3 regions of the Paradevosia tibetensis genome follow, and region 3 is predicted to be linked to each of the others. Evidence: predicted binding sites of a transcription regulator. Region 3 holds the regulator's gene; each other region holds the start of a gene.
The links. Region 3 encodes LexA, which represses DNA repair genes until DNA is damaged. Its sites were predicted from a motif close to TGTTCNNNNTGTGTTCNG; they were not measured.
Positions count from the first base shown of each region.

Region 1: the regulator LexA is predicted to act here: its motif matches at 6,075-6,092, upstream of FNA67_RS11340 (single-stranded DNA-binding protein).
Region 2: the regulator LexA is predicted to act here: its motif matches at 6,379-6,396, upstream of dnaE (DNA polymerase III subunit alpha).

Region 1 covers NZ_CP041690.1:2,334,437-2,344,661, reverse strand. The annotation lists gene FNA67_RS11365 (TetR/AcrR family transcriptional regulator) at 1-4, shown strand, start outside; gene trmFO (methylenetetrahydrofolate--tRNA-(uracil(54)-C(5))-methyltransferase (FADH(2)-oxidizing) TrmFO) at 1-1,376, opposite strand, end outside; gene FNA67_RS11355 (glutathione S-transferase family protein) at 1,452-2,099, shown strand; gene FNA67_RS11350 (DUF1127 domain-containing protein) at 2,178-2,327, opposite strand; gene FNA67_RS21930 (hypothetical protein) at 2,525-2,677, opposite strand; gene uvrA (excinuclease ABC subunit UvrA) at 2,882-5,767, opposite strand; gene FNA67_RS11340 (single-stranded DNA-binding protein) at 6,212-6,712, shown strand; gene FNA67_RS11335 (hypothetical protein) at 6,788-7,315, opposite strand; gene FNA67_RS11330 (efflux RND transporter permease subunit) at 7,312-9,582, opposite strand; gene FNA67_RS11325 (NAD(P)H-binding protein) at 9,738-10,225, opposite strand, start outside.
Region 2 covers NZ_CP041690.1:2,263,254-2,273,478, forward strand. The annotation lists gene FNA67_RS10980 (peptidylprolyl isomerase) at 1-107, opposite strand, end outside; gene coaD (pantetheine-phosphate adenylyltransferase) at 104-595, opposite strand; gene FNA67_RS10990 (LysE family translocator) at 637-1,257, opposite strand; gene FNA67_RS10995 (hypothetical protein) at 1,265-2,008, opposite strand; gene FNA67_RS11000 (LysE family translocator) at 2,013-2,633, opposite strand; gene dnaE (DNA polymerase III subunit alpha) at 2,717-6,163, opposite strand; gene FNA67_RS11010 (ABC transporter ATP-binding protein) at 6,525-7,211, opposite strand; gene FNA67_RS11015 (ABC transporter permease) at 7,204-8,514, opposite strand; gene proS (proline--tRNA ligase) at 8,574-9,923, opposite strand.
Region 3 covers NZ_CP041690.1:2,083,053-2,093,277, forward strand. The annotation lists gene FNA67_RS10135 (2-dehydro-3-deoxygalactonokinase) at 1-80, opposite strand, end outside; gene FNA67_RS10140 (IlvD/Edd family dehydratase) at 295-2,106, shown strand; gene lexA (transcriptional repressor LexA) at 2,175-2,894, opposite strand; gene FNA67_RS10150 (YtcA family lipoprotein) at 3,145-3,405, shown strand; gene mdtN (multidrug transporter subunit MdtN) at 3,402-4,466, shown strand; gene FNA67_RS10160 (FUSC family protein) at 4,444-6,465, shown strand; gene FNA67_RS10165 (TolC family protein) at 6,533-8,059, shown strand; gene FNA67_RS10170 (alpha/beta hydrolase) at 8,069-9,022, opposite strand; gene FNA67_RS10175 (molybdopterin molybdotransferase MoeA) at 9,076-10,225, opposite strand, start outside.

The sequences.
Region 1 (10,225 bases), 250 kb from region 3:
TTGAGGTCTTCGAGCGCCCGCTCGCTTACGGCCTTCTTCTTGGCCATGGCCTTTTCCGGGCCGCGCCAGCGCTTGACGCCTTCGGGCTTGGTGACAGTCACAGGCGGGAAGAGGCCGAAGTTGACGTTCATGGGCTGGAAGCTGCGCAGCTTCTGCTCGCCATCCTCGATGTGCCCGCCGGTGATGTGGTTGATGAGTGCGCCCATGGCGGTCGTCGCGGGCGGAGCCATCAGCTCGACCCCGCGCAAGGACGCCGCGGCCATGCGACCGGCGATGAGGCCGATGGCTGTGCTTTCGACATAGCCTTCAACGCCCGTGATCTGGCCGGCAAAGCGCAGGCGCGGATCCGCCTTGAGGCGCAGGTCACGACCGAGCACCTTGGGCGAATTGAGGAAGGTATTGTGGTGGAGCCCGCCAAGGCGGGCGAACTGGGCCTGCTCGAGGCCCGGGATCATGCGGAAGATATCGGCCTGCTTGCGGTATTTCAGCTTGGTCTGGAAACCTACCATGTTCCAGAGCGTGCCCAGGGCGTTGTCCTGGCGCAGCTGGACGATGGCGTAGGGCTTGTTTTCCGGATCGCGCGGGTTGGTAAGGCCGACCGGCTTGAGCGGGCCGTGGCGCAGAGTCTCGCGACCGCGTTCGGCCATGACTTCGACGGGCAGGCAGCCATCGAAATAGGGCACGTTCTCCCACTCGTGGTAGACGTGCTTTTCGCCGGTGAGCAGGGCGTCGACGAAGTCGTTGTACTGCTGCTCGGTCATCGGGCAGTTGAGGTAATCGGCGCCGGTGCCGCCGGGGCCGGCCTTGTCATAGCGGGATTGGGCCCAGACGATATCGCGATTGATGCTCTCGCCATGAATGATGGGAGCGATGGCATCGAAAAAGGCGAGGGCATCCTCGCCCGTCAGCTTTTGGATGGCTTCGGCGAGCGGCTGGGACGTGAGCGGGCCGGTGGCGATGATGACATTGTGCCAATCGGCCGGGGGCAGGCCCGTGATCTCGCCGCGCTCGAGGGTGATGTTGGGGTGGCTGGTGATGGCGGCGGTGACGGCATCGGAGAAGCCGACGCGATCGACCGCGAGCGCGCCGCCGGCGGGTAGCTTGTGCCGATCGGCCATCTGCATGATCAGCGAGCCGCAGCGGCGCATTTCCTCATGCAGCAGGCCAACGGCATTGTACTCGTGATCGTCCGAACGGAAGCTGTTGGAACAGACGAGTTCGGCCAGCCCCTCGGTGAGGTGGGCGGGCGACTTCTGGAATGGGCGCATCTCGTGCAGGATGACGCTGGCGCCTGCCTGGGCGGCCTGCCAGGCGGCTTCCGAGCCGGCGAGACCGCCGCCGATGATATGGATGGGTTGCGTGGAGGAACTGGACATGGCGCGGCTTTAGCAACTGCGCCGATCCGGCGCAACACGGTAAGCTTGTGGCCGACTCAACAAGAGGAGAGCCAAGTGACGATCACGCTCTGGGGACGCCTGAATTCGTCCAATGTGCAGAAGGTGAGCTGGCTCCTTGCCGAGCTGGAACTGGACTACGAACACCTGCCTCTGGGCGGCTCGTTCGGCGGCACGGACGATCCGAAATACCGGGCAATGAACCCCAACGGCAAGGTGCCGACGCTGCGCGACGGCGACCTGGTGCTGTGGGAGAGCCATGCGATCGTGCGCTATCTGGCGGCGACCTACGCCTCGGGCCTCATCTGGCCGGTCGAGCCGCGCGAACGCGCCGCTGCCGATCAATGGACGGACTGGACGGCCACGACCTATCAGCCAGCGTGGATCGAGGTGTTCTGGAACCTGGTGCGTACGCCGCTGGACCAGCAGAACCGGGGGGCCATCGACAAGGGCATCGCCCAGACGACCGCATTGCAGCGAATGCTCGACGAGCGCCTTTCACGAGTGCCGTATCTGGGTGGGAAGGAGTTCACCTACGCCGACATCGTTGCTGGGGTTTCGCTCTATCGCTGGTTCACCATGCCGGTGGAGCGCCCGAGCTTGCCGCATTTCGAGGCCTGGTATGAACGGCTCAAGGAACGCAAGGCTTTCCAGGCGGCCGTTTGCGTATCCTACGAGGAACTGGTCGGGCGCCTGGCGTTCTAGGGCCCAAAAACAAGAACACCCGCCTCTTAGAGAGCGGGTGTTCTGAACTTCTCCGCGATGCGGGCAGTCAGCGAACCTTTAGAGGGTGCTGGCATGGTCGCGCGCAATACGGGAGATGTCGCTGCGGGTGATGCCGAGGTCGGTCAGCTGACGGTTGTCGAGAGCGTTCAGCTCACGGACGGTCTGCTGGTAGGCAGCCCACTTGCGAAGGGTCTTGCGAATGTCCATTTGGTGTCTCCTTTCGTCGTACGCACTGTATCTAGTGCCGAGGTCTTGATTTGAGCAGAGGGTGATTGCTCAGATTTGACATGCGAAATCCGCATAACTCTTTTCAAGCGCGTTCATCAGAAATTCAGAATCTGAAAACCGAAGCGGCCGCCCGGTTTCCCGTGACGGCCGCCCGAACATGGATTTCGCGTTGTAAGCTACTTGTCGAACAGACCACGGGTCATCTTGGAAAAATCCGGCCCACAGAGACCGAGCATGTCGGCCTCTCGCGTCGTCGGAACGTCCATTTCCCGCAATGTCTGCTTGATGTCGACCAGTCGCCTTACGCGCCAGACCGCTCTAACAAACATTTGCGCACTTCCTTTCCGAGTTTGCCCCAGTGGGGAAGATGAGCTGAATCGCGCAGTCATGAAATGCCTCAAACCTCAAGCGGGCCATGCGTATCACGCATGCCGATCTTCATTCCCCCGTCATACACATGGGGGAATTTCGACGATTGCCGCAGGGGAATGGCCCAAAAACAAAGGGCGGCACCCAGGCCGCCCTTGCTCACATCACTCTGCCGCCTGACTTCGCGGTGGCCGGCGCGCCATGACTTCCTTGAGGAAGGCGCCCGTGTAAGATCTTGGATTGGCTGCAACATCTTCGGGCGTGCCGACGCCGACAACTTCGCCGCCGCCGTCGCCGCCCTCCGGGCCCATATCGATGATCCAGTCGGCCGTCTTGATGACCTCGAGGTTGTGCTCGATAACGACCACCGTGTTGCCGCCCTCGACCAGTTCGTGCAGGACTTCGAGCAGCTTGGCCACGTCGTGGAAGTGCAGGCCAGTCGTGGGTTCGTCCAGCATATAGAGCGTGCGGCCAGTGGCGCGCTTGGACAACTCCTTGGAGAGCTTGACGCGTTGGGCTTCGCCGCCTGAGAGGGTCGTGGCGGGCTGGCCGATCTTGACGTAACCCAGCCCGACGCGCTGGAGCGTCACCAGCTTGTCGCGGATCGAGGGCACGGCGGCGAAGAACTCCACGCCCTCATCGATGGTCATGTCGAGGATATCGGAGATCGACTTGCCCTTGAACTGGACCTCGAGCGTCTCGCGGTTGTAGCGCTTGCCCTTGCAGACGTCGCAGGTGACGTAGACATCGGGCAAGAAGTGCATCTCGATCTTGAGAACGCCATCGCCCTCGCACTTCTCGCAGCGTCCGCCCTTGACGTTGAAGGAGAAGCGCCCCGGGCCGTAACCGCGGGCCTTGGCTTCCGGCAGTCCGGCGAACCACTCGCGCAGCGGCGTGAAGGCGCCGGTATAGGTGGCGGGGTTCGAGCGGGGCGTGCGCCCGATGGGGCTCTGGTCGATATCGATGACCTTGTCGAGGAACTCCAGGCCAGTCAGCGCCTCGTGAGGCGCCGGCACCACGCGAGCGCCGTTGAGGCGGCGCGCGATGGCCTGGTACATGGTGTCGATCATCAGTGTCGACTTGCCCCCGCCCGAGACGCCGGTGATGGCAACGAACAGGCCCAGTGGAACGTCGACCGAGACATCCTTGAGGTTGTTGCCCGTCGCGCCCTTGAGCGAGAGTTTGCGGGTCTTGGACGGCTCGCGGCGCTCGGCGGGCAGGGGGATGCCCATGCGGCCCGAAAGATAGGCGCCGGTGATGCTGTCCGGATTGTCGATGATATCCTGTGGGGTGCCTTCAGCCACGATATGGCCGCCATGGACGCCGGCGCCCGGGCCGATATCGACAACGTAGTCGGCGGTCAGGATGGCGTCTTCGTCGTGTTCGACCACGATCACGGTGTTGCCGAGGTCGCGCAGCCGGCGCAGGGTTTCGAGCAGGCGTTCGTTATCGCGCTGGTGCAGGCCGATCGAGGGCTCGTCGAGAACGTAGAGCACGCCGGTGAGGCCCGAACCGATCTGGCTGGCCAGGCGGATGCGCTGGCTTTCGCCGCCCGAGAGCGAGCCGGAGTTGCGGGCCAGGGTCAGGTAGTCGAGGCCGACGTCGTTTAGGAAATCCAGGCGCTCGCGGATTTCCTTGAGGACGCGCTCGCCGATGGTGCGCTGGTTGTCGTTGAGGTGCCGGGGCAGCTCCTTCAACCAGTCGGAGGCGTTGCGGATCGACTTTTCGGTCACCTGGCCGATGTGGAGCCCGTTGATCTTGACCGCCAGAGCCTCGGGCTTCAAGCGATAGCCGTTACAGGCGACGCACGGCGCCGAGGACATGTAGCGCTCGATCTCTTCGCGCATGCCGGCGGATTCGGTTTCCTTGTAGCGGCGCTCGAGGTTGCCGATCACGCCTTCGAAGGGCTTGGTGGTCTTATAGGTGCGCAGGCCGTCGTCGTAGACGAAATTGATCTGCGTCTTGCCGGTGCCGTAGAGCAGGGCCTGGCGCACGTCATCGGAGAGATCCTCCCACGCAGATCCGGTGGAGGCGCCATAGTGCCGCGCCACCGCTTCGAGCGTCTGCAGGTAGTAGGGAGCCGAAGTCTTGGACCATGGCAGGATGGCGCCGTCGCGCAGCGACAGCGATGCGTCCGGAACCACAAGGTCCGGGTCGATCTTGCGCTCGGTGCCCAGGCCATCGCATACCGGACAGGCGCCGAACGGGTTGTTGAACGAGAAGAGGCGCGGCTCGATCTCGGCAATCGTGAAGCCGGAGACCGGGCAGGCGAATTTTTCCGAGAACGTGATGCTCTTGGCCGAACCATCGGCCTCCTTCTCGTCGGCGTATTCGACCAGCGCGATGCCGTCGGCAAGCTTGAGCGCCGTCTCGAAGCTTTCGGCCAGGCGCGAAGCGATGTCAGGGGAAACGACCAGGCGGTCGACCACGACTTCAAGGTCATGCTTGAGCTTCTTGTCGAGGCTCGGCGCGTCCTCGATGTCGTAGAACTCGCCGTCGATCTTGACGCGCTGGAAGCCCTTGCGCATCAGGTCGTTGAGTTCGCGCTTGTACTCGCCCTTGCGGCCGCGGATCATTGGCGCGAGGAGGTAGAGACGCGTGCCTTCGGGCAGGGCTAGAACCTTGTCTACCATTTGGGAGACAGTCTGGCTCTCGATGGGAAGGCCGGTGGCGGGCGAATAGGGGATGCCGACGCGCGCGTAGAGCAGGCGGAGGTAATCGTAGATCTCGGTGACGGTGCCCACGGTCGAGCGCGGATTGCGCGAGGTGGTCTTCTGCTCGATCGAGATGGCCGGAGAGAGCCCGTCGATCTGCTCGACATCAGGCTTCTGCATCATTTCCAGGAACTGGCGCGCGTAGGCCGAGAGGCTCTCGACATAGCGCCGCTGACCTTCGGCATAGATGGTGTCGAACGCCAGGGAGGACTTGCCCGAACCCGACAGGCCCGTCATCACGATCAGTTTGTCGCGCGGCAGCCGCAGGTCAACGGACTTGAGGTTGTGCTCCTTGGCACCGCGGATGACGATTTCACGATTGTTGGCGTCGGGCATATTCTGGTCCACGGCTCTATGCCGCTCCGTCGAGCGAAGCGAACGTACGGGTAACGATGCGGTCTGATCCTGGCTGGCAGCCAAGATCGGGAGATAGGCGCGCCGGCGCAGTTTCGCAAGCCAGGCTTGTTTAGCGCAAGGTGGCCGCCGCAGTCCCATCAATCTCGTCGCAGCCCGTGCCGGGCCACGATGCGGCAATATACTAGCGGAAAGAACATAAGCGGAACAGGGTGGATTCGGTCAAGGGTGAATCCACGCAGATCACATCTGCAAAGCGCCCAGATTACTTGACATTTGCTGACATTGACGGAACATATAGAGAACAATGCGGTCTGCGCCTGTTGAAACCTCAAAACAGGGCGGGCGCGGACAGGTGCAACCGCATAAAGTGCGCCAAACGGCGGAGCCGGTGGCTCCAGCCAAACGAGTACGGAAGGACAGGCGATGGCGGGCAGCGTAAACAAGGTCATCTTGATCGGCAATCTCGGTAACGACCCGGAAGTGCGCTCGCTGCCGAGCGGCGGCAAGGTGGTGAACCTGAGCGTGGCGACGACCGATACCTGGCGAGATCGCAATACCGGCGAGCGCAAGGAGCGGACCGAGTGGCACCGTGTGGTGATCTTCAATGAAGGTCTCACCAAGGTAGCCGAGCAGTATCTGCGCAAGGGCAGCAAGGTCTACATCGAAGGCGCGCTGCAGACGCGCAAGTGGCAGGACCAGAGCGGCCAGGACCGCTATTCCACCGAGGTGGTGCTGCAGAACTTCAACTCGAACCTGACCATGCTCGACGGTCGCGGCGACAACGAGGGCGGTGGCTTCTCGGGTCCGCGCGGCGGCGAGGGCGGGTTCGGCGGTCAGTCCAGCGGCGGTGGCGGCCAGAGCCGCCGTCCGTCGAGCACGCCGGCGTTCGAATCCGGCGGAATGGATGACGATATCCCGTTCTGAGCGAACGAGATCGGAATTGAAAAAGGGCGGCCGCAGGGCCGCCCTTTTTCAATGGTGGCCGGCTTTTCCGCCGGATTACTTGGCGAAGGGGACCTTGGCGCGGATGGTGTCGCCGGTGGCGTCATCCACGACGAGGAACTCGACCATGATGGCGTTGTCGAGGAGCGAGATCGACGAGGTGATCGTCATGTCGCGCTTGGCGGCCTCGTCGCGCTCTTTTTCCCGGAGGTTGAAGACGACGCCGTTGCCTTGGCGCTGGCCGATCGCCGTGCCGGTAAACGAGGCATTGGAGGTCATGACGGCCTCGTAGCGCCGCTTGGCGTCGATATAGGCGACCGTGCCGTTAACGGCGAGGTTGCTGCCCGCGAGGGTGCAGCGGCCGGAATAGTTGATCTTGGTGTTGTTGTTGGCCGCCGTCAGGTTGAGCTTGCAAACCACCGTCTCGGTGTTTGCGCCCTGCAACTGACCGCGCCCTTTCCAGTCACCCAGGTAGCTGCCCAGGAATTCGATGTCGGCCTGTGCAGCCATCGCGGGGGCAGCAGCGCCCGCGACCATCAGACCAGCGAGCGCAAGAGCGCGCCACAGGGGTCCGCCGTTGTTCATTTCTTGATGCCTCCAAGAGGATGAAAGAATTTGCCCCCAGCTACGAGCAAGGCCGGGAGAATAAACACATCTCCGATCAGTGCCAGAGCGAGGGTTATCACAAACAAAGAACCGAACAGCGCGACCTGCGGCAGTCCGGAGGTTGCGACAATGCCCGTGCCGGAGCACAGGATGATCGTTGTCGCCACGATTGCCCCACCGATACGCTCCATGGTGTGTCGCACCGCGTCGCGATGTTCACGCCCTTCCTCCCGGCGAGCATGCAGGTAGTGGGAGAGGAAGTGCGTCGTGTCGTCGACCGCAATGCCGAAGGCGATGGTCAACGAGAGGACGGTGGTGAGCTGCAGGCCAGCGCCCGACCACCAGAGATAGGCTTCGGCGCCGAGCACCGGAAAGAGATTGGGAATTGCCGTCGCCATGGCGACCCGCAACGAGCGGAAGGCAAAGCCGATAAGGAAGAGGTTCACCAGCACGCTGAAGGTCAGGTCGAGCTGGAGGCCCTGGACGATATTGTCGGTGGCAAAGGCGGTGAGGATGCGGAAGCCGCCGATCTCGGCGCCCTTGATACCGGCAGCCTCGATCTCGGCCTGTGTCGTGTGCACCAGGTCCTTGAGGGCCTCGGAATCGATGATGGTCGGCATGAACCCGGTCACCAGGGCCTGGGTGCCATCGTCGGTGATGAAGCGGCGCTTGAGGAATTGCCCCACAGAATCGAAGATGTCCTGCCGCGTGAAGCCGGAATCCTCGTAGTGGACGAAACTGGCCGCAGAGATGACCTTGTTCTGTCCAAGATGGCTCTCGAGTATCCGGTGCACGGTACGGATGGTTTCGAAATCGCCGTCGGTGACGTCCGAAACGCCGTCCTTGAGCGGTACGCGGACATAGATGGGGGCAACGCCGCCGACGCCGGCGTCGATATCAACCGCCGCGTCGAGGGCCGAGGAATCCCTGGCGACATAGTCCTCGAATGCGAAACGCGGTTCGACCAGGAAATAGGGAACGAAGAGGGCGGCGGTGACAACGATGGCTCCGGCGGCCATGGCGCGGCTGAAGCGCGTGGCGAGGAACCAGGAGAGCTTCATCGGTGCAGTCAGCACGAAGCCGGTTTGCGGCGGAATCCTGAAGCCGAGGCGAATGGCCAGCTTGAGGACGAGCGGCAGGAACGTCATCAGGCAGACGAAGCTGAGCAGCGAAGCGATTGTACCTGCTATGGAAAATTCCTGGATGCCCTGGCCCGGGGTCAGCGAGAGCGAGGCGAACGAGACCAGTGTGGTGAGCATGGTCAGGGCACTGGCGGGCCCGACGACTTTCACCGTGGTGTCGACGGCCTTGTAGGGATCCATGCCGTCGCGCCAGTAGGCCAGCCAGTTGAAGATGAAGAACAGGCTTTCGGCGAAGGCAATCACCAGCACCAGCGTGGTGACGATAATGGTGAGGAACGAGAACGAGCCGAAGAACAGCAGCACGATACCCATCACCCACATCACGGCGATGAATGGCGTGGCTGATACCAGGATGGCGCCCCAGAAGGAGCGCAGGCTGACCAGGGCGATTAGGGCGCCAAGGGCAAAGCCGTAGATGGTGAACTTGACCTGGTCGTCAACCGCCGCATTGAGCATCTCGGCGGTCCACATCGGCGGGCCGGTCAGTTCGATCTGGATGCTGTCACTGGCATATTGGGCCGCAACATCCTTGAGCTGGGCAATCATCTCCTTGGTGCCGTCGCCGCGGGTCATTTCGGCATTGGGGAAGAGGATCATCACGATGCCGGTGAGGTCCGGCGTGATGAGGTTGCGCATCAGCGGATCGTTCTGCTGGAGATCGCTCAGCGCCGCGGCGACTTCCTCCCGGCTGGTCATGCCCTCGGGCACGGCGGGTACCGACCCGCCATATTCGCTTGGCCGGCGCAGGGTGAACGGGGACATCGTGCCGGCCGCGTAATCGTTGAGTTCGAGGTCGAACGCAAGGTTGCGCAACTGCTCGAGCACGGCCGGATCGGTCAGGTCAGGAGAGGACACCAGGAAATAGATGTCGTTCTCGAAGGTGCCGAAGGTCTGGGAGAGGCGTTCGTAGGTGTCGTACTCGGCACCGGAATGCGCGAAGATGCGCATGAGATCGCCATCGACATTGGCGCGCGGGATCTGGCCAACGGCCAGCACGGTGAGTGCGATCACCGCCGCAGCGAGGAGGCGCGGATATTTGAGCGTCAGAAAGCCGAGATGTTCGAGGCCGAAACCGATTGACCGGGTCCGCCAGTAATGAACCAAGGACCGCCCGATCGACAACGGAATCAACTCCCCCACGAAGAAGCCCCAACAGGGGGGCTTTAGTACGAGCTCAGGGGGCTTCCGTCCAGCACCGGCATGGGGTTATGAGCCCGGAATTGCGGGCCGCCGCAGCTATTTCGGCGGCCCGCGTCCGATCAGGCTGCCAACTTGGCTCTGTTGGCGAGGAGAACGTCGCGCACGCTACGCGGTTTGCGGCCCGTCAGGACCTCAACGGCATCGGTGACGATGGCGTGGTAACCCTGTGCGGTGTCCAGGTCGAACTGAGCGGCAATACCGATGAACGCCTCGGGTACACCGGCGGCGCGCAGGCCGGCGCGGAAGTCTTCGCCAGAGAGGGCGACAGCCTCCACGGGTTTGCCCGACAGTTCACTGAGCAGCGCTGCGACCTCGGCCTGGGTCAACGCCTCGGGGCCGCCGACGTCATAGATGCGCTTGCCTTCTGCCAGCAAGAGTGCGCCGGCGGCTGCGGCCGCGGCGTCGTCATGGGCGACAGAGGCTCGGCCCGCTTTGCCTTGGGCATGGTAAAGCTTGCCGCTGGCGATGGCTGCGCCCGCCGACTGCAAGATACCTTCGGCGTAGAGATTGTTGCGAAGCGAGGACCAGTCTGCCTTTCCCGCGGCGA
Region 2 (10,225 bases), 180 kb from region 3:
GCCTGGGCTGCCTGGGGCACGCCCAGCGCGCTGGCGATGACCGCCACGAAGGCGAATGCAAGAATGCCGATGAAGCGATCGACGCGCGGAAAGGCAGCAGCGCTCATTTGTTTTTCAGGGCCTTAAGAACGATTGCGGGAACGAAAGCGGCAATGTCACCGCCCAGTTGGGCGATCTGACGCACAAGTGTGGCGGAGATGTGCCGGACATGCGGACTGGAGGGCACAAAAACCGTCTGGAGGTCGGGCGCCATCTGGGCGTTCATCCCGACCATCTGCATTTCGTAGTTGTAGTCGGTGGTGTCGCGCAGGCCACGGATGACCAGCTTGGCCCCCGCCTCGCGCGCCGCCAGGACCATGACGCCATCGAACTCGATGACGTCGATGACGGTGTCGGTACGCTTTCCGATGGGATCCACGGTCTGGCGCAACAGCTCCATGCGATCCTCGTGGGCGAAAAGCGGCGCCTTTGAATGATGGGTGCCAACGGCGACTACCAGCCTGTCGACCAGCTTGCAGGCCCGTTCGATGACGTCGAGGTGCCCATTGGTGACCGGATCGAACGAGCCCGGATAAAAGCCGACAAGCCGCGACATTGACGTCCCCCGCCTGGTTTTTCGTTGTTGGGCGGGTTGTGTCACGCCTGATGCTGCAAGGCAAGCCAGAGGGCCGCCCCGATCAGGATCGCTCCGGCCGCACGATTGACCTGCAACGCCAACTGGCCCGTCAGCAGATGCCGGGCCCGCGAGGCGATCACGATATAGCCTGTATCGGTGATGAGCGCGGCGCCCATCTCGATCAGCCCCAACACCAGCACCTGCGGCCAGGCCGGATGCATCGGGTTGACGAACTGTGGCAGGAAGGCCCCGAAGAACAGGAACGCCTTTGGATTGCTCCAGAGCACGAAGAAGCCCGATACGACCTGCCGCCAGGCGGTACGCTCGGTGTGTGACTTGTCTACGGAGATCGAGCTCCGCGAGCTCAGATACCCCCAGCCGACCCAGGCGAGATAGGCCGCCCCGCCCAGCTTGATCCAGAAGAAGGACGCGTTGACCGCTGCCGTGACGGCCTCGAGCGCGATCGCCACTAGGATCACCATGGAAAGCCGGCCGACCTGCGCTCCCAGTTCCATGAGCATGCCGGCCTTGAACCCGCGCGCCAGGGCCGTGCTGACGATGGCCGAAACGGTGATGCCCGGGACGATGACGACCACAAAGGCGGCGATAATGAAGGTGGTGAGGCTGGCTAGATCGAACACGGCGAGGTCAAAGCTGATGCTGCATCCAGAGATTGGGTTCGACATAGACCGCCTGGTCACGTTCCACATCGACCGACAGCGGCGCCAGGCCACCATCGAAGGCGTATTCCCCGCTCTGCGGAAACCGCAGGCCCGTCCATTCCTGCCATTGCGCCAACGTGCCTGGAATCACCATCGAGCGGGGTGCAACCTTCACGATGCGCGCGCCCAAACGCCAGTGCTTGCGCACCCAGGGATCGAATGGCGCGCCGTCCGGCAGCTGCCACCCGCAATACTGCGCGAACGACTGCAATTGGTATTGGGCCTTGCGCGTCGGACGGACCGGGGCAACCAGGGCACCAAGCCCCTTGGCCCGCGCCGCTTCTTTCATCGCGCCCAGCATGCGATCGGCAAGATCGGATCCACGCTGGGAGTGCGCAACGACGATCGAGAGAGCCGAAAGAGCATTGGCCTTGCGGCCTGCACGCATGTCGGACACGCCGCCTCCAAGCACTGCGTCCCATCCCTCATCAGGAAGTTCAGTGCCATCCTCCCAAAGGAACGGAATGGCGTTCCCCAGGGCAACCACCACGCCCGCCTCGTCGACGGCAATCGTCTGATAGTCGGCAAGTTGCGGATCGTAGAGCGCCTCCCAGGCCCAGTTCGAGACCGTGTCGTGCTGCATGTAAGGCGGATAGAGCGCGGCGGTAAGCGCTTCGGCGGCGGGCCGCAGGTCGGGCCGCGCCGCCGCGCTCAGGAGTTGGATGCTCAAACTCTCAAGCTCGCTTCTGGAGGGCCAGCCAGACGCCGCCGGCCATGAGGATAACGCCGGAAACGCGATTGAGCAGGCGCACGCGAGCCGTGCTCAGCAGCCCCCGGGCACGGCCCGCAATGATGGCGTAGATGGAATCGGTCGAACCGGCGACGAGCATGAAGAAGAAGCCGAGGACCATGATCTGCGGAAAGGTCGGGCTCTCGACCTTTACGAACTGCGGAATGAAGGCCCCGAAAAAGATCAGCGCCTTGGGATTGGCCCAGATGACGAAGAACCCTTCGAGCACGATGGCCATGAAGGACTTATCTTTGACGGCCTTGGCCGTGCCGAGCTCGCCTTTGCTGCGCAGCATCTTGAAGCCGAGCCAGATCAGATACGCCGCGCCGACCAGCTTGATCCAGTCGAAGGCCCAACCCATGAAACTGACGAGCGCCTCCATCCCGGTCGCCACGACCAGGATCATGGTGACGAGCCCGATTTGCGTACCGAGCACGATGGCAAGACCGGCGAGCGTTCCGCGCGCCAGCGCATTGGCAATGATGACGGTCACGGTCGGCCCCGGCACTATGGCCAGCACGAAACACGCACCGAGATAGGTGATGATGGTCGGCAGATCGAACATGTTTGTCCCCCGCGAGCAAAACGCCCATCAGGAGATATCACTGCCGCACCTTGGTTCGAAACCGGAAAGTGGCGCCGAACCGGCTAATTGAGGCGAACGTCGGTTACCCCGGCCAGGGCCTTGATGCCGCCCGCCACCTCCGCCGTCAGCTTGAAGCTGCCCGGAAGCTTGATCTCGTATTCGCGCGCACCGCCATCGCGCGACACGATGAGCGTCACTGCCCCCTCACCACCCGGCTTGAGCTGGGCGCGAATGGCCGGCAGGCACTTCTCGCTCTCCGGGAACACGGTGAGCTGGCGCCCGAGCTTCTCGGTAGCGCCGTCGATCGATTCCGCCTTGATCAAGCGCAGGCTGATCCCATCCGGGCGCTCGTCCGCCTCGACCTCGAGGATCAGCGAACGACCGGTTTCGAGCACCGAACCATAGAGCGAAATCTGCTCGGAGAACGCGATGCACTCGTAGCCGCCACTCTGATCGGAGAGGTTGAGAATGGCCATTGGCGTGCCCTTGCGCGTCCGTCGGTCCTGCCGCGAGGACAGCGTGCCCGCAATACGCCCCGCCCGCGCCCCTTCCTTGACGGCACGCTCGAAATCGCCCCAGCGCTGCACGCGCAGTTTCTCGAAGAGATCGGTATAGGCGTCGAGCGGGTGAGCCGAGAGATGGAAACCGATGGCCGAGTACTCACGCTCCAGCCGCTCGGCCAGGCTCCAGGGCTCGAACATCTCAGGCAGGATGATCGGCTCAGGCTTGTCGGACGCAAACATGTCCACGATGCCATCGTTGCGGTCAGACGCGACGCGTTGAGCGGTGCCCAGCACGGAGTCGATTGCGGCAAAGGCCTGCTCGCGCCGCGAAACCAGGGAATCGAAGGCGCCGGCATTGACCAGCGTCTCGAGCGTGCGTCGGTTGACGATCTTGGGGTCGACGCGCGTGGCGAAGTCGGCGAGATCCGCGTACGGGCGATCGCCCCGAATCTCTGCGATATGGTCGGCCACCTGCCGGCCGATGCCTTTGACCGCGGCCAGGCCGTAATGGACCTTCTTGTCTCGCACCGAGAAGACCGCCTCGGACTGGTTCACGCACGGAGGCACGATGGTGATGTTGTGGCGCAGGGCCTCGCGCCGGAAATCCGCCAGCTTTTCAGTGAGCCCCATGTCGAGGGTCATCGAGGCTGCAAGGAATTCCTCGGGATAATGGGTCTTGAGGTAGGCCGTCTGATAGGACACCCAGGCGTAGGCGGCCGCGTGGCTCTTGTTGAAGCCGTAGTTGGCGAACTTTGCGAGAAGATCGAAGATCGTATCGGAGAGGGCTTCCGAGACGCCATTCTTGATGGCGCCGTCGCGGAATCGGACGCGCTGGGCGTCCATCTCGGCCTTGATCTTCTTGCCCATGGCTCGGCGGAGCATGTCGGCCTCGCCGAGCGAATAGCCCGAGAGCACCTGGGCGATCTGCATCACCTGCTCCTGGTAGACGATGATTCCGTAGGTTTCATCGAGCACCGAACTGAGGGCCTCGTGCGGGTATTCCACCTGCTCGCGGCCGTGCTTGCGGTCGCAGAAGCTGGGGATGTTATCCATCGGGCCGGGCCGATAGAGCGCGTTCATGGCGATGAGGTCTTCGATGCGGTCGGGCTTGAGGTCGATAAGGGCACGCCGCATGCCCGGACTTTCAAACTGGAAGATACCCGCCGTGTCCCCGCCCGCGTAAAGTTTGTAGGTCGCCTCGTCATCGAGGGGAATCTTGTCGATGTCGAAGGTGCCGTTCTCGCCGTTGATCATCTTGACGGCGTAGCTGATGGTCGTCAGCGTCTTGAGGCCCAGGAAGTCGAACTTCACTAGCCCAGCGGGCTCGACCCACTTGAGGTTGTACTCGGTGACCGGCATGTCCGAGCGCGGATCGCGGTAAAGCGGCACCAACTCCTGGAGCGGGCGGTCGCCGATCACGATGCCGGCAGCATGCGTCGAAGCGTGGCGGAAGAGCCCTTCGAGCGCCTGGCCGATTTCGAGGAGCTGGGAGACGGTTTCGTCCTCGTCGCGCATCGCCCGCAATTGCGGAACTTCGGCGAGGGCACGTTCCAGCGTCCAGGGATCGGCGGGATTGGCCGGAACGAGCTTGCAGATGCGATCCACCTGGCCGTATGGCATCTGCAGTACGCGGCCCACGTCGCGCAGCACAGCGCGCGCCTGAAGCGTACCGAAGGTGATGATCTGGGCCACCTGCTCGGCCCCGTATTTCTGCTGCACGTAACGGATCACCTCTTCGCGGCGATCCTGGCAGAAGTCGATATCGAAGTCGGGCATCGAGACGCGTTCCGGATTGAGGAAGCGCTCGAAGAGCAGGTTGTAGCGGAGCGGGTCGAGGTCGGTGATGGTCGTCGCCCAGGCGACGAGCGAACCGGCGCCCGAACCACGGCCGGGGCCAACGGGTATACCCTGCCCTTTCGCCCACTGGATGAAGTCGGCCACGATGAGGAAGTAGCCGGGAAACTTCATCTTCTGGATGATGCCGAGCTCGAACTCGAGCCGTTCATGATACTGCTCGGCGGTCCAACCCGGCGCCAGGCCGTTGACCTCGAACCGCTTGGCGAGGCCATCACGCGCCATTTTCCCGAGCGCTGCCGCTTCGGCGGCCACGGCCTCATCCTCGCTCACCCCCGGGGCAGCGGCGAACTTGGGCAGGATCGGCCCGCGCGTGCGCGGCCGGTAGCTCGTGCGCTGCGCGATCTCGATGGTGCTGTCGAGCGCCTCGGGGAGATCGGCGAAGAGCTCCATCATCTCGGCGCGCGTCTTGAAATAGTGCTGGTCCGAGAGCTTGCGCCGCTCGGTCTGGGCGAGCACGGTGCCGCCCGCAATCGCCAGCAGCGCGTCATGCGCCTCGAAATCCTTGCGCGACTTGAAGAACGGCTCGTTCGTGGCAACGATCGGAACGCCGCGCTTATAGGCGTAGTCGAGCAGCTGCGGCTCAACGAGCGCCTCGTTGTGGCGTCCGTGGCGCTGCAACTCGATATAGAGCCGGTCGTCGAACAGCTCGCGCAACCGATCGAGCCGCGAATGGGCGTGGGCTTCAAGGCCACTGGCGAAGAAGGGATCGACTGATCCTTCCGGCCCGCCCGTCAGGCAGATGATGCCCTGGAGGTTATCACGATCGAGCCAGCCGATCTTGGCGGCGGCCCTGCCGTTCTCGCCTTCCAGATAAGCGCGGCTGACCAGACGCGAGAGATTGGAGAACCCCTCACCGGTCGCCGCCATGAGCACAACCCCGCCCTTGCCGAAATTGCCGCGTTCGGGCCCGCGATCGTCGGCGGTCCAGAAATCGAGCGCCAGCTCGCACCCGATCAGCGGCTGAATGCCCTTGCTGGTGGCCTTTTCGGAGAGTTCGAGAGCGCCGAAGAGGTTGTTAGTGTCGGCGATGCCGATCGCGGGCTGCTTGTCCTCCTTGGCCAGCTCCAGAATCTTGGCGAGCTGGATGGCCCCTTCGAGAAGGGAAAAGGCCGAGTGGACGTGCAGATGAATGAAACCTGGACCGGGCATGAACGATATTCCGTGTGGACGTATCTTTTACATCCAGGAGGCGCAGAACCAACTGCGCCTCACGATCAATTCACAACCCTCACACGAGTCGGGAGAACACATCCATCCAGGTGAGCGCGGAGATGGTGAAAGCACCCAGGGCGAGAACGGCGAACAGGTCCTTGATGAAACCGATGATCATTTCAAAGCTCCTTTGTTGCTGTTCCGTTCTTATATGTTCTCTATTCGTTCATGTCCAGGAACACGGGTGTTCGCGAGGTTAAAAGGGTAACGAAACGTTAAAATTTGAATCAAATCGGGTGCCCTCCCCGCTGTTCACGCAACGAACAACAGGACCAAAGCGCAAGATGGCCGGAGAGGCCTAGAGGGTGTGCGGAAGCACCAGGCCGTCACGAAGGGTGACGATGCGATCGGCGCGGCGGGCCAGGTCGTGATTGTGGGTTGCGATAAGGGCTGCGGCGCCCTCGTCCCGGATAAGCTGACGCAGCGCCTCGAAGACCAGATCGCTGGTGGCAGGATCGAGATTGCCCGTCGGTTCGTCGGCCAGCACGACGCGGGGATGGTTCGCCGCCGCGCGCGCGATGGCGACGCGTTGCTGCTCGCCGCCCGACAGTTCGGCCGGCCGATGTGCGGCACGCGAGTCCACACCGAGCATCGCCAGGAGTTCGTGACTGCGTTTGTCGGCATCAGCCTGGCTCTTGCCCGCGATCAATTGCGGGATCGAGACGTTTTCGAGGGCCGTGAACTCGGGCAGCAGATGATGGAACTGGTAGACATAGCCGACGGTGGTGCGACGCAGCATGGTGCGCGCGCGGTCGCCCAGATGACTGGTCGGCACGCCCAGGATTTCGACCTCACCCTGCTGGGGCCGCTCGAGCAGGCCCGAGATGTGCAGGAGGGTCGACTTGCCTGCGCCCGAGGGCGCCACAAGCGCCACCAGTTCACCGCCCTTGACCGTCAGGTCGGCGGATTCGAGAACCCGTACGATGGTGTCGCCGTCGCCATAGTGGCGGTGGACACCCCGCAGAACCAGTTGCGTATCACTCATACCGCAGGGCCTCGACCGGATCGTACTGGGCGGCCCTCAGGGCCGGATAAAGCGTCGCCAGGAAGCTGAGCAGCAAAGCCAGCCCCACCACGACCGTTACCTCGAAGGGATCGATCTTGGAGGGAAGCGACGAGAGGAAGAACACTTCCGGCGGGAAGAGCCGCACCCCGATGAGCTCGGAAATGCCGGCGCGCAGCGCCTCGGCATTGGACGCAATCAGCACGCCCGCCACGAACCCGATGAGCGTGCCGATGACCCCGATCGCCGTGCCGGTGATCGAGAAGATGCGCATGATCGAACCGCGCGTGGCCCCCATGGTGCGCAGGACGGCGATGTCGGCGCCCTTGTCCTTCACCAGCATGACGAGGCTGGAAATGATGTTGAATGCCGCCACAAGCACGATCATCGAGAGAATCGTGAACATCACCACCCGCTCGACCTGAAGGGCCGAGAAGAACGTCTCGTTGCGCTGCTGCCAGTCCGAAAGGATCATCGGCCGTATCCCGGGCGTATTCTGCAACCGTTCGCGCATCGTGTTGATGTCGTCGGGGTTGTCGATGAAAATCTCGATGGCGCTTGCCCGATACTGGCGCTCGTAGGCCGCGTCGATCTCCTCGTCCGTCGCCATGGGATCGGGTGGTTCGACCCCTGGCTTGAGGACATCGTCGTACATCTTGAAGTAGTCCTGGGCCAGGTGCATCGGCATGTAGACGTAGAAACTGTCGAACTCGACCATGCCCACGTTGAAGATGACGTTGACGGGGAACGAGCGGATCTGTGGCGTCGTGCCGAAGGGCGTGGTGGCTCCGTTCGGATTGACGATCGTTATGGGATCGCCAATGCCGACGCCGAGCCGTTCGGCAAGCCGATAGCCGATTGCGACACCCTGGGACTGATCCCACTGATCCCATCCGCCCTGCTGGGCGCTCTGGGAGAGCAGCCCGAGCTTCTGGATGTCGGAAAACTCCATGCCGCGCACGGTGGCCCCGGTCGAGGCGTTGGACTGGCTCGAGACCAGGGCCTGCCCCTCGACATAGGCAACGGCATGCCGAACCCCCGGCACGCCCTCGATGAGCTCAACCGTCGGCTTGTAGTCGGTGAACTTCTCTTCGATCGGGTAGGCCGAGAAATGGCCGTTGAGACCGAGGATCTTGGTCAGCAGTTCGTCGCGGAACCCGTTCATGACCGACATGACCACGATGAGCGTGGCGACGCCGATGGCGACGCCTGCCATGGTCAGGGCCGCAATCACCGAGATGAAGGCGTCCTTGCGGCGGGCGCGAAGGTAACGGCCTGCTATCATCCATTCGAAGCGCGAAAAGGCGTTCGTGGATTGCTCGGCGATCTGCGGTGTGGGAGCGTTCAAACCTTGTTCCGCCTTTGCGGTTCGATCAGGCCTCGCAGCCTTTCGACCGCGGCCGCGACCGGCAACGTCTCGCGCTCACCGGTCTTGCGATGCTTGATTTCGACTTCGCCCGACTTGAGGCCGCGCGGCCCCACGATGAGCTGGTAGGGAATGCCGATCAGGTCGGCGGTCGAGAACTTGGCGCCGGCGCCCTGCTCGGTGTCGTCGTAGAGCGCATCCACGCCGGCATTCTGCAGCTCGCCATAGAGCTTCTCGCTGGCGGCGTCCGAATCGGCGTCGCCGGACTTGAGGTTGATCACGACCGCTTCGAAGGGGGCCACGCTGACCGGCCAGATAATGCCGGCCTCGTCGTGGCTCGCCTCGATAATGGCGGGCACCACGCGGGTGGGGCCAATGCCATAGGAACCCATATGCACGGTTACTTCCTTGCCATCGGGACCGGTCACGGTCGCCTTCATGGGCGCGGAATACTTCGTCCCGAAGTAGAAAATATGGCCGACTTCGATACCGCGCGCAGAAACCCGCTTGGCCTCTGGCACTTCCGCCTCGAAGGCGCCCATGTCGACCATCTCTTCGGTCGCCGCATAGAGCGAGGTCCAGTCCGCCACGATGGGCGCCAGGTCACCGCGATAATCGGTGTCGATGGCCGGGATGGGCTTCTCAAGCAGGTCGGCATGGCAGAAGACGGCGCTTTCGCCGGTGTCGGCCAGGATGATGAACTCATGGCTGAGGTCGCCGCCGATCGGGCCGGTGTCTGCACGCATGGGAATGGCGGTGACGCCCAGACGATAGAAGGTGCGCAGATAGGCCACGAACATCCGGTGATAAGCCTTGACCGCGCTCGCCTCGTCCAGGTCGAACGAATAGGCGTCCTTCATGAGGAACTCGCGGCTGCGCATGGTGCCGAAGCGCGGGCGGATCTCGTCACGGAACTTCCACTGCACGTGATAGAGATTGAGCGGCAGGTCCTTGTAGGACTTCACATAGGTCCGGAAGATGTCGGTGATCATCTCCTCGTTGGTGGGACCGTAGAGCATGTCGCGCTCGTTGCGATCCTTGATGCGCAGCATCTCCTTGCCATAGGCGTCGTAACGCCCGCTCTCGCGCCAGAGGTCGGCGGACTGCAGCGTGGGCATGAGCAATTCGATGGCGCCCGAGCGATCCTGCTCCTGCTCGATGATGGCCTTGACCTTCATCAGCACGCGGTAGCCGAGCGGCAGCCAGGAATACATGCCCGACGCCTGCTGGCGGATGAGGCCCGCGCGCAGCATGAGCCGATGGGAAACGATTTCGGCTTCCTTGGGAACCTCGCGAAGAACGGGCAGGAAGTAACGGGAAAGACGCATAACTACTCCGGTTTCGCGGACGTCGATTCGAGGCTTTGGATGGTCCGTAGTCAAATCCTACAAATCACCGCGTTGCAAGCATACAAGCTATGCAGAATCTGCGTGACAGGGGTGTTTTGAGTTGTTAGGGTCCAGCCCCATAAACACAAAGGCGGCGAGAAACCGCCGGACGCCGACAACGTCAAGGGAGGAGCGTTGGCCGCCGCTACGTGCGCGCGTAAGACCGACGTATTGTCGCGAAACTTTCCAAAAGCAGGGCTACGCGCCCTGCTTTTTTTATTGCCTATCAGCGGATTATGGCA
Region 3 (10,225 bases):
ACGTTGCCGTCACTGGCAATACCCCAGGCCCGCAGGTTGGAGGTTCCCCAATCCACCGCGATCCACTCGGCCACGTCCATACCCAAGTCAATTCCTCCCTGGCGCCGTGCCAGGGTTGCAGGCGCGCGGGCCGTACCTAACCCGATCACTGCGGCGACTTCCAGCCCAGTGTTTGAAACCGTACAAAACTTTCCATTTGCCGGAGTGTTTTCCCGCACACTTTCCCGGACGATGTTCTATAACGAGCCTCGCATTGATATACGTGCCGCAAGGCGCGGGCGGAGGAACTTTACGATGACGGGGAACAACGGCGCGAACGGTGCCGGCAACAAGCTGCGTTCGCGCGCCTGGTTTGACAATCCGGACAACCCGGACATGACCGCGCTCTACCTGGAGCGCTATCTCAATTTCGGCATCTCGCGCGAAGAGCTGCAATCGGGCAAACCCATCATCGGCATTGCCCAGACCGGTTCGGACCTGTCGCCCTGCAACCGCCACCACATCGTTCTGGCCGAGCGCGTGCGCGAGGGCATCCGCGAAGCGGGCGGCATCGCCATCGAATTTCCGGTGCATCCAATCCAGGAAACCGGCAAGCGACCGACCGCAGGGCTCGACCGCAACCTCGCCTATCTCGGCCTCGTCGAAGTGCTCTACGGCTATCCGCTCGATGGCGTCGTGCTGACGATCGGCTGCGACAAGACCACGCCGGCCATGCTCATGGGCGCGGCAACGGTCAACATTCCGGCGATCGCTCTTTCGGTCGGCCCCATGCTCAACGGCTACTTCCGTGGGGAGCGAACGGGCTCGGGCACCATCGTCTGGAAGGCCCGCCAGATGATGGCGAAGGGCGAGATCGACTATAAGCAGTTCATCGACCTGGTGGCTTCGTCGGCGCCCTCGACCGGCTATTGCAACACCATGGGCACCGCGACCACGATGAATTCGCTGGCCGAGGCCTTGGGCATGCAGCTGCCGGGTTCCGCCGCCATCCCCGCACCGTATCGCGACCGCCAGGAAATGGCCTATCGCACCGGCAAGCGCATCGTCGAGATGGTGCACGAAGACCTCAAGCCCTCCGATATCCTGACGCGCGACAACTTCCACAACGCGATCGTGGTCAACTCGGCCATTGGTGGGTCGACCAACGCGCCGATCCACATCAACGCCATCGCGCGTCACATCGGTGTCGAACTCGATATCTCCGATTGGCAGAAGGAAGGCCATCAGGTGCCGCTGCTGGTGAACCTGCAGCCGGCCGGTGAATATCTTGGCGAAGACTACTATCATGCCGGCGGCGTGCCGGCAGTGGTCAACGAGTTGATGGGGCAGGGCCTCATCGCGGAAAACGCACCGACCGTGAACGGCAAGAGCATCGGCGAGAACTGCCGCGACACGCCGATCCAGGATGACAAGGTCATCCGCAAGTTCGACAATCCGCTCAAGGCGGAGGCTGGCTTCCTGGTTCTCGGTGGCAATCTCTTCGACAACGCCATCATGAAGACCAGCGTCATCAGCCAGGAATTCCGCGATCGTTACCTGAACAACCCAGCCAGCCCCAATGCTTTCGAGGGCAGGGCTGTAGTCTTCGACGGTCCGGAGGACTACCACCACCGCATCGACGATCCGGCACTGGCAATCGATGAGTTCACGCTGCTCTTCATGCGCGGCGCCGGCCCCATCGGCTATCCGGGTGCTGCCGAAGTCGTCAACATGCGGCCGCCTGCGTACCTCATCAAGCAGGGCGTGACTTCGCTTCCCTGCATTGGCGACGGGCGCCAGTCAGGTACTTCGGGCTCGCCCTCGATCCTCAACGCTTCTCCGGAAGCGGCTGCGGGCGGCAACCTCGCCATCCTGCGCACCGGGGACCGCGTGCGGATCGATCTCAACACCGGCGCTGCCAATATCCTCATCTCCGACGAGGAAATCGCTCAGCGTCGCCAGGAACTGGCAGCCAATGGCGGCTACCAGTATCCCAAGAACCAGACGCCCTGGCAGGAGATTCAGCGCGGCATCGTCGACCAGCTCGGCAGCGGCGCCGTTCTCCGTCCCGCCGTCAACTACCAGCGCCTGGCCCAGACCGCCGGGCTGCCCCGCGACAACCACTGACGCCGGCACAAAACAGCGCCGCCGCCGGATCTCCCCGGCGGCGGCGTTTCAATTTCGGAGCGGAACGCTCAGTACTTGCGCAGCAGGCCGACCAGCCGACCCTGTACCTTCACTCGGTCGGGGCCGAAGATGCGGGTTTCGTAAGCCGGGTTGGCGGCCTCGAGAGCGACCGAATTACCCTTGCGGCGCAGGCGCTTGAGAGTAGCCTCTTCATCATCGACGAGAGCCACGACGATCTCGCCGGTTCCGGCTGAGTCCTGCTTCTTGATCAGTACGGTGTCGCCGTCGAAGATGCCGGCCTCGATCATGGAATCGCCGCGCACTTCGAGCGCATAGTGCTCACCCGGCCCGAGCATCTCGGGCGGCACGGCAATGGTGTGGCTATGGGTCTGGATGGCCTCGATCGGGGTGCCGGCTGCGATACGTCCCATCACCGGCACTGCAACAGGCCGGCCACTTTCGGCGACCGACACCAGTTCCGTCCGAGGCGGGGGCGCTGAAACCTTGCCAAGGTTGCCCTCGATGACATTGGGCTCGAACCGCGCCTTGCGCCCGCCAAGCGACGGGTTCATCGAATCCGGAAGCTTGATGACTTCGAGCGCTCGCGCCCGGTTGGGCAGGCGGCGAATGAAACCACGCTCCTCAAGCGCCGTGATCAGGCGATGGATACCGGACTTGGACGCCAGGTCGAGCGCATCCTTCATCTCGTCGAACGAGGGCGGGATGCCGGTTTCCTTCATCCGTTCGTGGATGAACATGAGCAGTTCGTGTTGCTTGCGCGTCAGCATCGGCGGCCCCAACAGAATCAGAACAAAGACTGAACTTGTTATATGTGTTCCAGTTATGTTCTGCAACAAAACGGTGAAGAAGCCGTTATCGCACCCCTTCATGTGCCGCCGAAACGCTTGACGGGACCGGGAATTTGGGTCGATCTCTGGCCGGAAGCCGCCCCTGACGGGCGATTTCGAGTGTGCGGAGCGTCAAGTGCAACCAGTATCCGTGAGCCGCGTGTTTGCGGCGCGCCTACCACGACTAGGCATGGCGCTACTTTTCGCGAGCATGCTCGGAGCTTGTAGTTCGGAGCCTTCGGCGCCCTCGATCGCAATATTTGGCTCGTTCTTTCCAGCCTGGATCATCTGCGCGGTTCTTGGTGTGGTCTTCGCCGTCATCGCGCGGCAATTGCTGATCATTCTCGATATCGACGGGTATCTTCCACTGCCATTGCTGGTCTATCTGTGTATGGCGATTGGTGGGGGTACCGGCTTCTGGTTCCTCTGGTTCGGCGGAATTCCGCAATGAACGGCGGGCATGTCATCAAGAGGCTGATTGGCCTCGTCATTGCCGTGGTCAGTTTCGTAGCGGCGGTCGTGGGCATCTATTTCTCGCTCAACGAGATCAACAGCTCGCCGCGAACCGACGTCGCCGAGATCTCGGCACCCACAATCCACGTTTCGCCCACGGTTCCCGGTCGCATCGTTTCGATCGCCGTCCAGAACAATGCGAGCGTCAAAAAGGGCGACGTGCTCTTCCAGATCGATCCGCAGCCCTATCAGCTTCGCCTCGACCAGGCGCAGGCCGAGCTGCGTGCCGCCCAGTCCGAGGTCGAGCAGGGCGGGCGCAATATTGCTACGGCCCAAAGCAACGCCGATGTCGCCGCCAAACAGATCGAACGCGCGCGCTTCAATGCCGAACTCGCCCGGCAGACCCTGGAGCGCCTAGAGCCGCTCCTGCCAAAGGGATACGTGACGGCCCAGCAGGTGGACCAGGCGCGAACCGCCTATAGCGACGCACAGGTCAGTCTTGACCAGGCGCTCCAGCAGTCGCAGGGCGCGACACAGGTCATCGGCACGCTCGATACCCGCAAGGCCCAGGTCGACGTGGCCGAGGCGACGGTGGCCCTTGCGCAGCGCGATCTCGACAACACGACCGTGCGCGCGCCGTTCGACGGGAAGGTGACGGGGCTCGAGATGGCATCCGGCGAGTATGTGATAACGGCCCAGTCCATCTTCACGCTGATCGACACTTCCGGTTGGGAGGCGGTGGCCTTCTTCCGCGAAACCGAACTCGACGCCATCCGTCTCGGCAGCCGGGCCGATGTCTTCGTGATGGCGGACCGATCGCGGCGCATCCAGGGAGAGGTCGAAAGCATCGGTTGGGGTGTGCGGTCGGAGGAATCGGCCAATATCCTCGGGCTGCCGATCGTTTCCAGTTCCCTCAACTGGGTGAAGGTGGCCAAGCGTTTCCCGGTCTACGTCAAGCTCCACGATCCGCCGGCGGACCTGATGCGCATCGGCTCGACCGCCATCGTCATCGTCGGCCAGCCCCCGAGCGAAACCGATGCTGTATCGACCGCCCACTAGACCGAGCTTCGCCAGGATCGTCTGGGACGAACTGCAGCCCTATCCGGGGCGGCTCGACCTTTCGATACGGATGGCGGTGCTTTGCGTGCTGGTTACGGTGGTGGCCATGGCCAACCACGTGCCCGAGGCCGCGCTCTCGTGCTACCTCATCTTTTTCGCATCAAAGGACAACTCGGGGTCAGGCATCCTGATCGGTCTCGGCCTGATCGTGGCGGCTTCCGTCGGCATATTGCTGGGGGTGTTGTTCCTGATGATCTCGGCGGATTCGCCGTTCCTCAGGCTCGCGTTCATTGCGGCCTTCACCTTCGGCGGCATGTACTTCTCCCAGGCCAGCCGGCTTGGGTCGATGGCGGGCACCGTGGGCTTCGTCTTTGCCTTCGTGATGACGCTTTACGACATCATCCCCGTAGCCGAACTCCTCACCCGGGCGCTCACCTGGATGTGGGTAGTCGTCTTCTTCCCGATGTTCTTTCTGGTGTTGCTGAACGTGGTCGCCCCGAGGAGCCCGGCTCGCCTGTTGCGAGCCACCCTCGCAGACCGGCTCGACGCGGCCGCGGCTTTGCTTCGAAACACTCCCAACGCGGTTCCTACCGCCCACGCCCTCCTTGGCGATGGCAACGCAAAGGCCTCCACCTACCAGCGCATGGCGCGGCTGCTGTCGCTGACCAGCAAGGAGGAGAGCTACCGGGAGGGCGAATTGATCGATCTCTCCTACCGCGCCCTGGCCGTGGCTTTGGCGCGAAGCCAGGAAGGCGCGGCCCCCGATCCCGTGCTCGCGGACGAGCTCGGTCGCTACGCGGTCGTTGTACGCGACCGCGAGTTGCTCACGATCGTTCCGCGAGCAGGAGCCGCGACGTCGGGCATGGAGGCGATCGTCGGGCGGCTGGCAGCAACCCTCTGGCAGGGCTACGCGCCGCCGCCCCCCTCCAAGGCGCCCGCGGAGCCGCTGCTGGCGCCGGACGCGTTCCACAACCCGCGCTACACCCAGTTCGCCCTGAAGACCCTGCTGGCGGTGATGATCTGCTACATCACCTATACCGCGCTGGACTGGTTCGAGATCCATACGGCGATGATCACGTGCTTTTATGTGGCGCTCGGGACGACCGGCGAAACCATCCACAAGCTCACCCTGCGCATCCTCGGGTGTCTCATCGGCGCTGCCATGGGCGTGGGAGCGATGATCGTCTTCGTTCCGCACATGACCGATATCGGCCACCTGATGGTGCTGGTCGGCTGTGGCAGCCTGATTGCCGCCTGGATCGCAAACGGGTCCGAACGCATTTCCTACATGGGCTGGCAGGCGGCGCTCGCATTCTTTCTCTGCACGCTGGGCGGGTTTGGACCGAGCGTCGATTTCGGCGTCGCCACGAACCGCATCATCGGCATTCTCTTCGGCAACGTGGTGGTGAGCCTGGTGTTCTCAACCATCTGGCCGGTGAGCGTGGGGGGCAACGTGAGAGGCGCCCTTGCCAAGGCCAGCACTGCGTTGACCGGTCTGTTGCGCGGCGAGAAGGATTTAGGCCAGCAGGCCGCCGACTTCCACACAGCGGTCAAGACGGCCGAAAGCGGCACCGAGCTTTTGATGTTCGAGGCCGAGCGGGTCAAGAAGACAGAGATCGCACCGGACGAAGCTGAGGCGTTGCTCAGCGATATCAGTGCATTGTCGGCGCCGGTTTTTCTGCTTTCACGCGATGGAGCTGCTCCGCGCGGTATGCCCAGGTATGTGAAAGCTGCAACGGTTCGGTTCGAAAACGCCGTTGCGCAGTGGTTGGATACCCGGGCTTCGGATATAAAGAACGGGCGTTGGGCATCCGAGCCTCCGATATGGGGCGACGCCCTAAGGGACGTGGAAGTCGCGTTCAACCGCGCCAGGAGGCAGGCGGGAGAACAGGGCAGGCGGCTTCCGGCAGCCGTCCGCGCGCAGATGGTTTCGCGACTGCGTCTCTACCGGCAGATCGACGCCCGGATCGCGCGAATGGCAGATGTAAAGGCGGCGTAACATGGGTCTTGTTGGGCGTGGGGCCCGGCGCGCGGGTTGGGGCAACCTGCTTTCCGGCGGTAGTTTGATGGCTGCGGGTCTTCGTGGAGCCCTTGCGGCGGCGCTGGGGGCGACGCTGCTGGCGGGCTGCACGTCATCGGCTATGAAATTTGCTCCGGCCAGCGCCCAGACCCCATTCCAGACACCCGGTCACCAGACCCAGACTGCTGGCGGCGCGCCCGATTTCGGCCTGGCCCAGGACGCCGCCATGCCGATTGCCATCGCGACGCCGCAACTCGACGCCAAGCACACCTACACGTTGCCCGAACTCATCGACATCGCCCAGTTGAGCAATCCGGTGACTCGCGCGAGCTGGGAACGCGCGCGCCAGGCGGCCATAGCCGTCGGCGTGACAGAGGCGGCCTACCTGCCGGTTCTCTCCGCCAATGTCCTTGCCGGCGTCCAGCAGACCTCGACCACCGCGCCCGGCATCGACGGGCCGCTCATCACCGTTCCCCCTGGCACACTGACCACGACCGGCGCGCAGGTGCTGCCGTCCCTGGCCGTCCAATGGCTGCTCTTCGACTTTGGCGGGCGCGACGCCGCCAACGCGGCGGCGAAGGACCTTTCCTACGCTGCCAACGTCACCTTCAACGGCGCCCACCAGAAACTGATCTTCGATGTCAGCAGTGCCTTTTTCAGCCTTTCTTCGGCGCGCGTGCAGCTCAGCATCGCGCGCGAGACGCTCGCCAACACCCAGACCGTGCTGTCGGCGGCCGAGGCGCGGCTGAAGACCGGCGTCGCGACGACGATCGAGGTCGCACAGGCTAAGCAGCAGGTGGCGCAGGCCCAGTTTGGCCTCACCCAGTCGCAGGGCCATGAGCGTAGCGCCTACCTGGCGCTGCTGCAGGCCATGGGGGTCTCGCCCACCATTACCATTCGGGTCCAGGATGCCAGTGGCCGCCGACTTCCGCGAGCCGTGCCGCAGGATCTCAACCGGTTGATCGAGGCGTCGTTGCAGCGCCGGCCCGATGTGCAGGCCGCCTTCGCCAAGTACCGCGCCGACCAGAGCGGCATTGCCGCAGCCCGTGCCGAGTTCCTCCCCAAGGTGGCCCTGACCGGCAGCGTCAACCGGCTCGCCGCTTCGCTCGATGTAGAGGACAGCCGCTTCGGTCAGCTCGCCCATCTCCAGAGCAACCAGCCCAACGCCAACCTGCTTGTGGGCATCTCCATTCCCATCTTCGATGGTGGCCTGCGTGATGCGCGGCTGCAGGCGGCCATGGCGCAGGCGGCTGCTTCCGAGCAGGATCTTGCCGCGCTTCAGAACGCTGCTGCCCAGCAGATCGTCGTCGGCTATGACCTGCTGCGGACGAGCCTTGCGGGCTATGCCGCGGCAACCGAGCTGACCAACGCGGCACAAACCACTTATGACGCTGCGCTCGACTACTACAAGAACGGCCTCGGGACTCTCGCCGACGTGAGCATCGCCCAGACCGGACTGCTGCAGGCGCGCCTCTCGAAGGCAACCGCACACAGCGATTCCCTCATCGCGGCAGCGACGATCGCATTCGCTACCGGCACGTTGACGAACCGGATGTCGTCCGGCGCCCTCTGAGCGCGAGCTTCAGGGACGTCTTTCTCCTGGAACATAGGCCTCCGCCCAGCGGAAAACCTCCGAGAAGAACCGGGAGCGTGCGGGCTCGCTGGATAGCGTCAGGTCGTGGATGCCGTTCTCGATCCGCACCAGGGTGACGATGCGGCCCAGTTTTATGGACTGGGCGGCGATGTCGGCCACGTTGAGGACGCTGTCCGTCCTGTCGATGGCGGCATGCCAGCGCCGGTTGGGGCCACTGGCAGTCGAGGTGCACACGAGCGCCGGGCAGGCGATATCCAGCCCCCGGTGGAGCTCGGCATGGCCGAGGCGGATTGCTCGAACCCACCCGGCAAGGACCGGGAAGCCGTTGAGAGGCTTGAGGTCGAGATCGTAGTCCCATTTACCCCCGGTCGAGACGTGCAGGCTCCGGCCATAATGATCGCCCAGATCGCTGACGCCCAATCGCGGCGCCATCGCGCCCACCGCATTGACGAACCACGTGCCCAGCGTCCGCTCGAAGCGCGTGCCGTTCAGATCGAACCACGGGCTGTTGAGCACGAGCGCATCGATGGGGTTGGCCTTGCGCCGCTTGTTGGCCCAGAGGCTCGCGATGAGACCGCCCGTCGAATGCGCCATGAGGACCACGACGTCGTGGCCGAACTCGTCGCGCAGGACCGAGATGGCCGCGTCGAGGTCCCCGTCGTATTCGGCCAGGTCGAGGCAGAAGTTCGGCGTCTGGTGCGGCAGGAGGGATCGACCATACTTGCGCAGGTCGAGCGCGTAGAAGCTATATCTTCGCTGCTCCCACTCCCGGGCCAGGTGGGTCTGGAAGAAATAGTCGACAAAGCCATGCACATAGAGGACCGCCCGACGGTGGGCGGGCGGGCCGGGGCGATGAACCAGGGTCGCTACAACCGGACCTTCCGCGTCGGGAGGCAAGGGGATGACGCGCGCGTCCCAATCGGGTCCCAGGATATCGGCCATGTCGCGCTCCACTGATCCGGCGCGGACATGATCGCTGCTGGCGCCACGAAGGTCTAGAGCGGGATGACTTCGACGGTGGCGCCGGCCGGCTGCCCCGGATCGTTCTCCGGCTGAACGATCAGCGCTTGCGCCCGCGCCAGGGACGAGGTGTGACCGCTGTCGGTCTCCGAGATCGGGCGGACCTGCGTCACCCCCGTCCCCGACGTTTCGATGGTGGCACGCTGGAAGTGCCGGCGGGCCGTATTGGCGGGCAGGGGTTCGGCGAGGGGCAGCAAGAGGCGTGCCCCGAGCGGATTGGCATCGCCCAGCCAGCGCCGGAGTGCCGGTAGGAGGAAGACGGTCGCCGTCACCATGGCCGACACCGGGTTGCCGGGCAAACCGAAGACGAGCGTGCTGCCCCGGGTGCCGAACATGAGCGGCTTGCCGGGGCGCATGTTGATGCGCCAGAAGTCGATCTCGACCCCGAGGTCCTTGAGCACGTCCTGAACGATGTCGTGATCGCCTACGCTGGCGCCGCCTGTCGCGACCACGATATCGGCAGCGAGGGCCTGCTCGAGGCTGGTGGCAAGAACCGAGGCATCGTCACGCGCTATCCCGAGGTCGCGAACCTGGCTGGCGAATGGGGCCAGCAAGGGAATAAGGCCGAATGAATTGGAGGCGACGATCTGGTCCGGGGCGAGCGCGGCGCCGGGCAGGACGAGCTCGTCCCCGGTCGCGAGAACGGAAATCGCCGGACGCCTGGCGACGGTCAGCGTTGGGGCGTTGGCGGCCGCGGCGAGTGCCAGCGAATAGGGAGTCAGCCTCGTGCCGATCGCGAGCAGTTCGGCGCCGGAACGGAAGTCGTTGCCGGTCGGACGGATCGAGCGCCCCGCCGTCGGGCGTTCGGAGAACTTGACCGCGCCGTCCGATGCCGTCGCCAGTTCCTGCATGATCACGCAGTCGGCTCCTCGCGGAACCGGAGCGCCGGTAAAGATGCGGACGGCCTGGCCGGGTTGCAGCGTGCCGGCGAACCCGTGTCCGGCCTGGGAAACGCCAACCAATTGCACCGAACGCGTCGCGTCCTCGGCGAAATCGGCGGCGCGAACGGCATAGCCGTCCATGGCGCTGGCGTTGAAAGGGGGCTGACTATGGGCCGCCAGGAGCGGAGCCACGAGCGTGCGTCCGTTGGCTTCTGCCAACGGCACCGTTTCCGGGGTGGGTGCA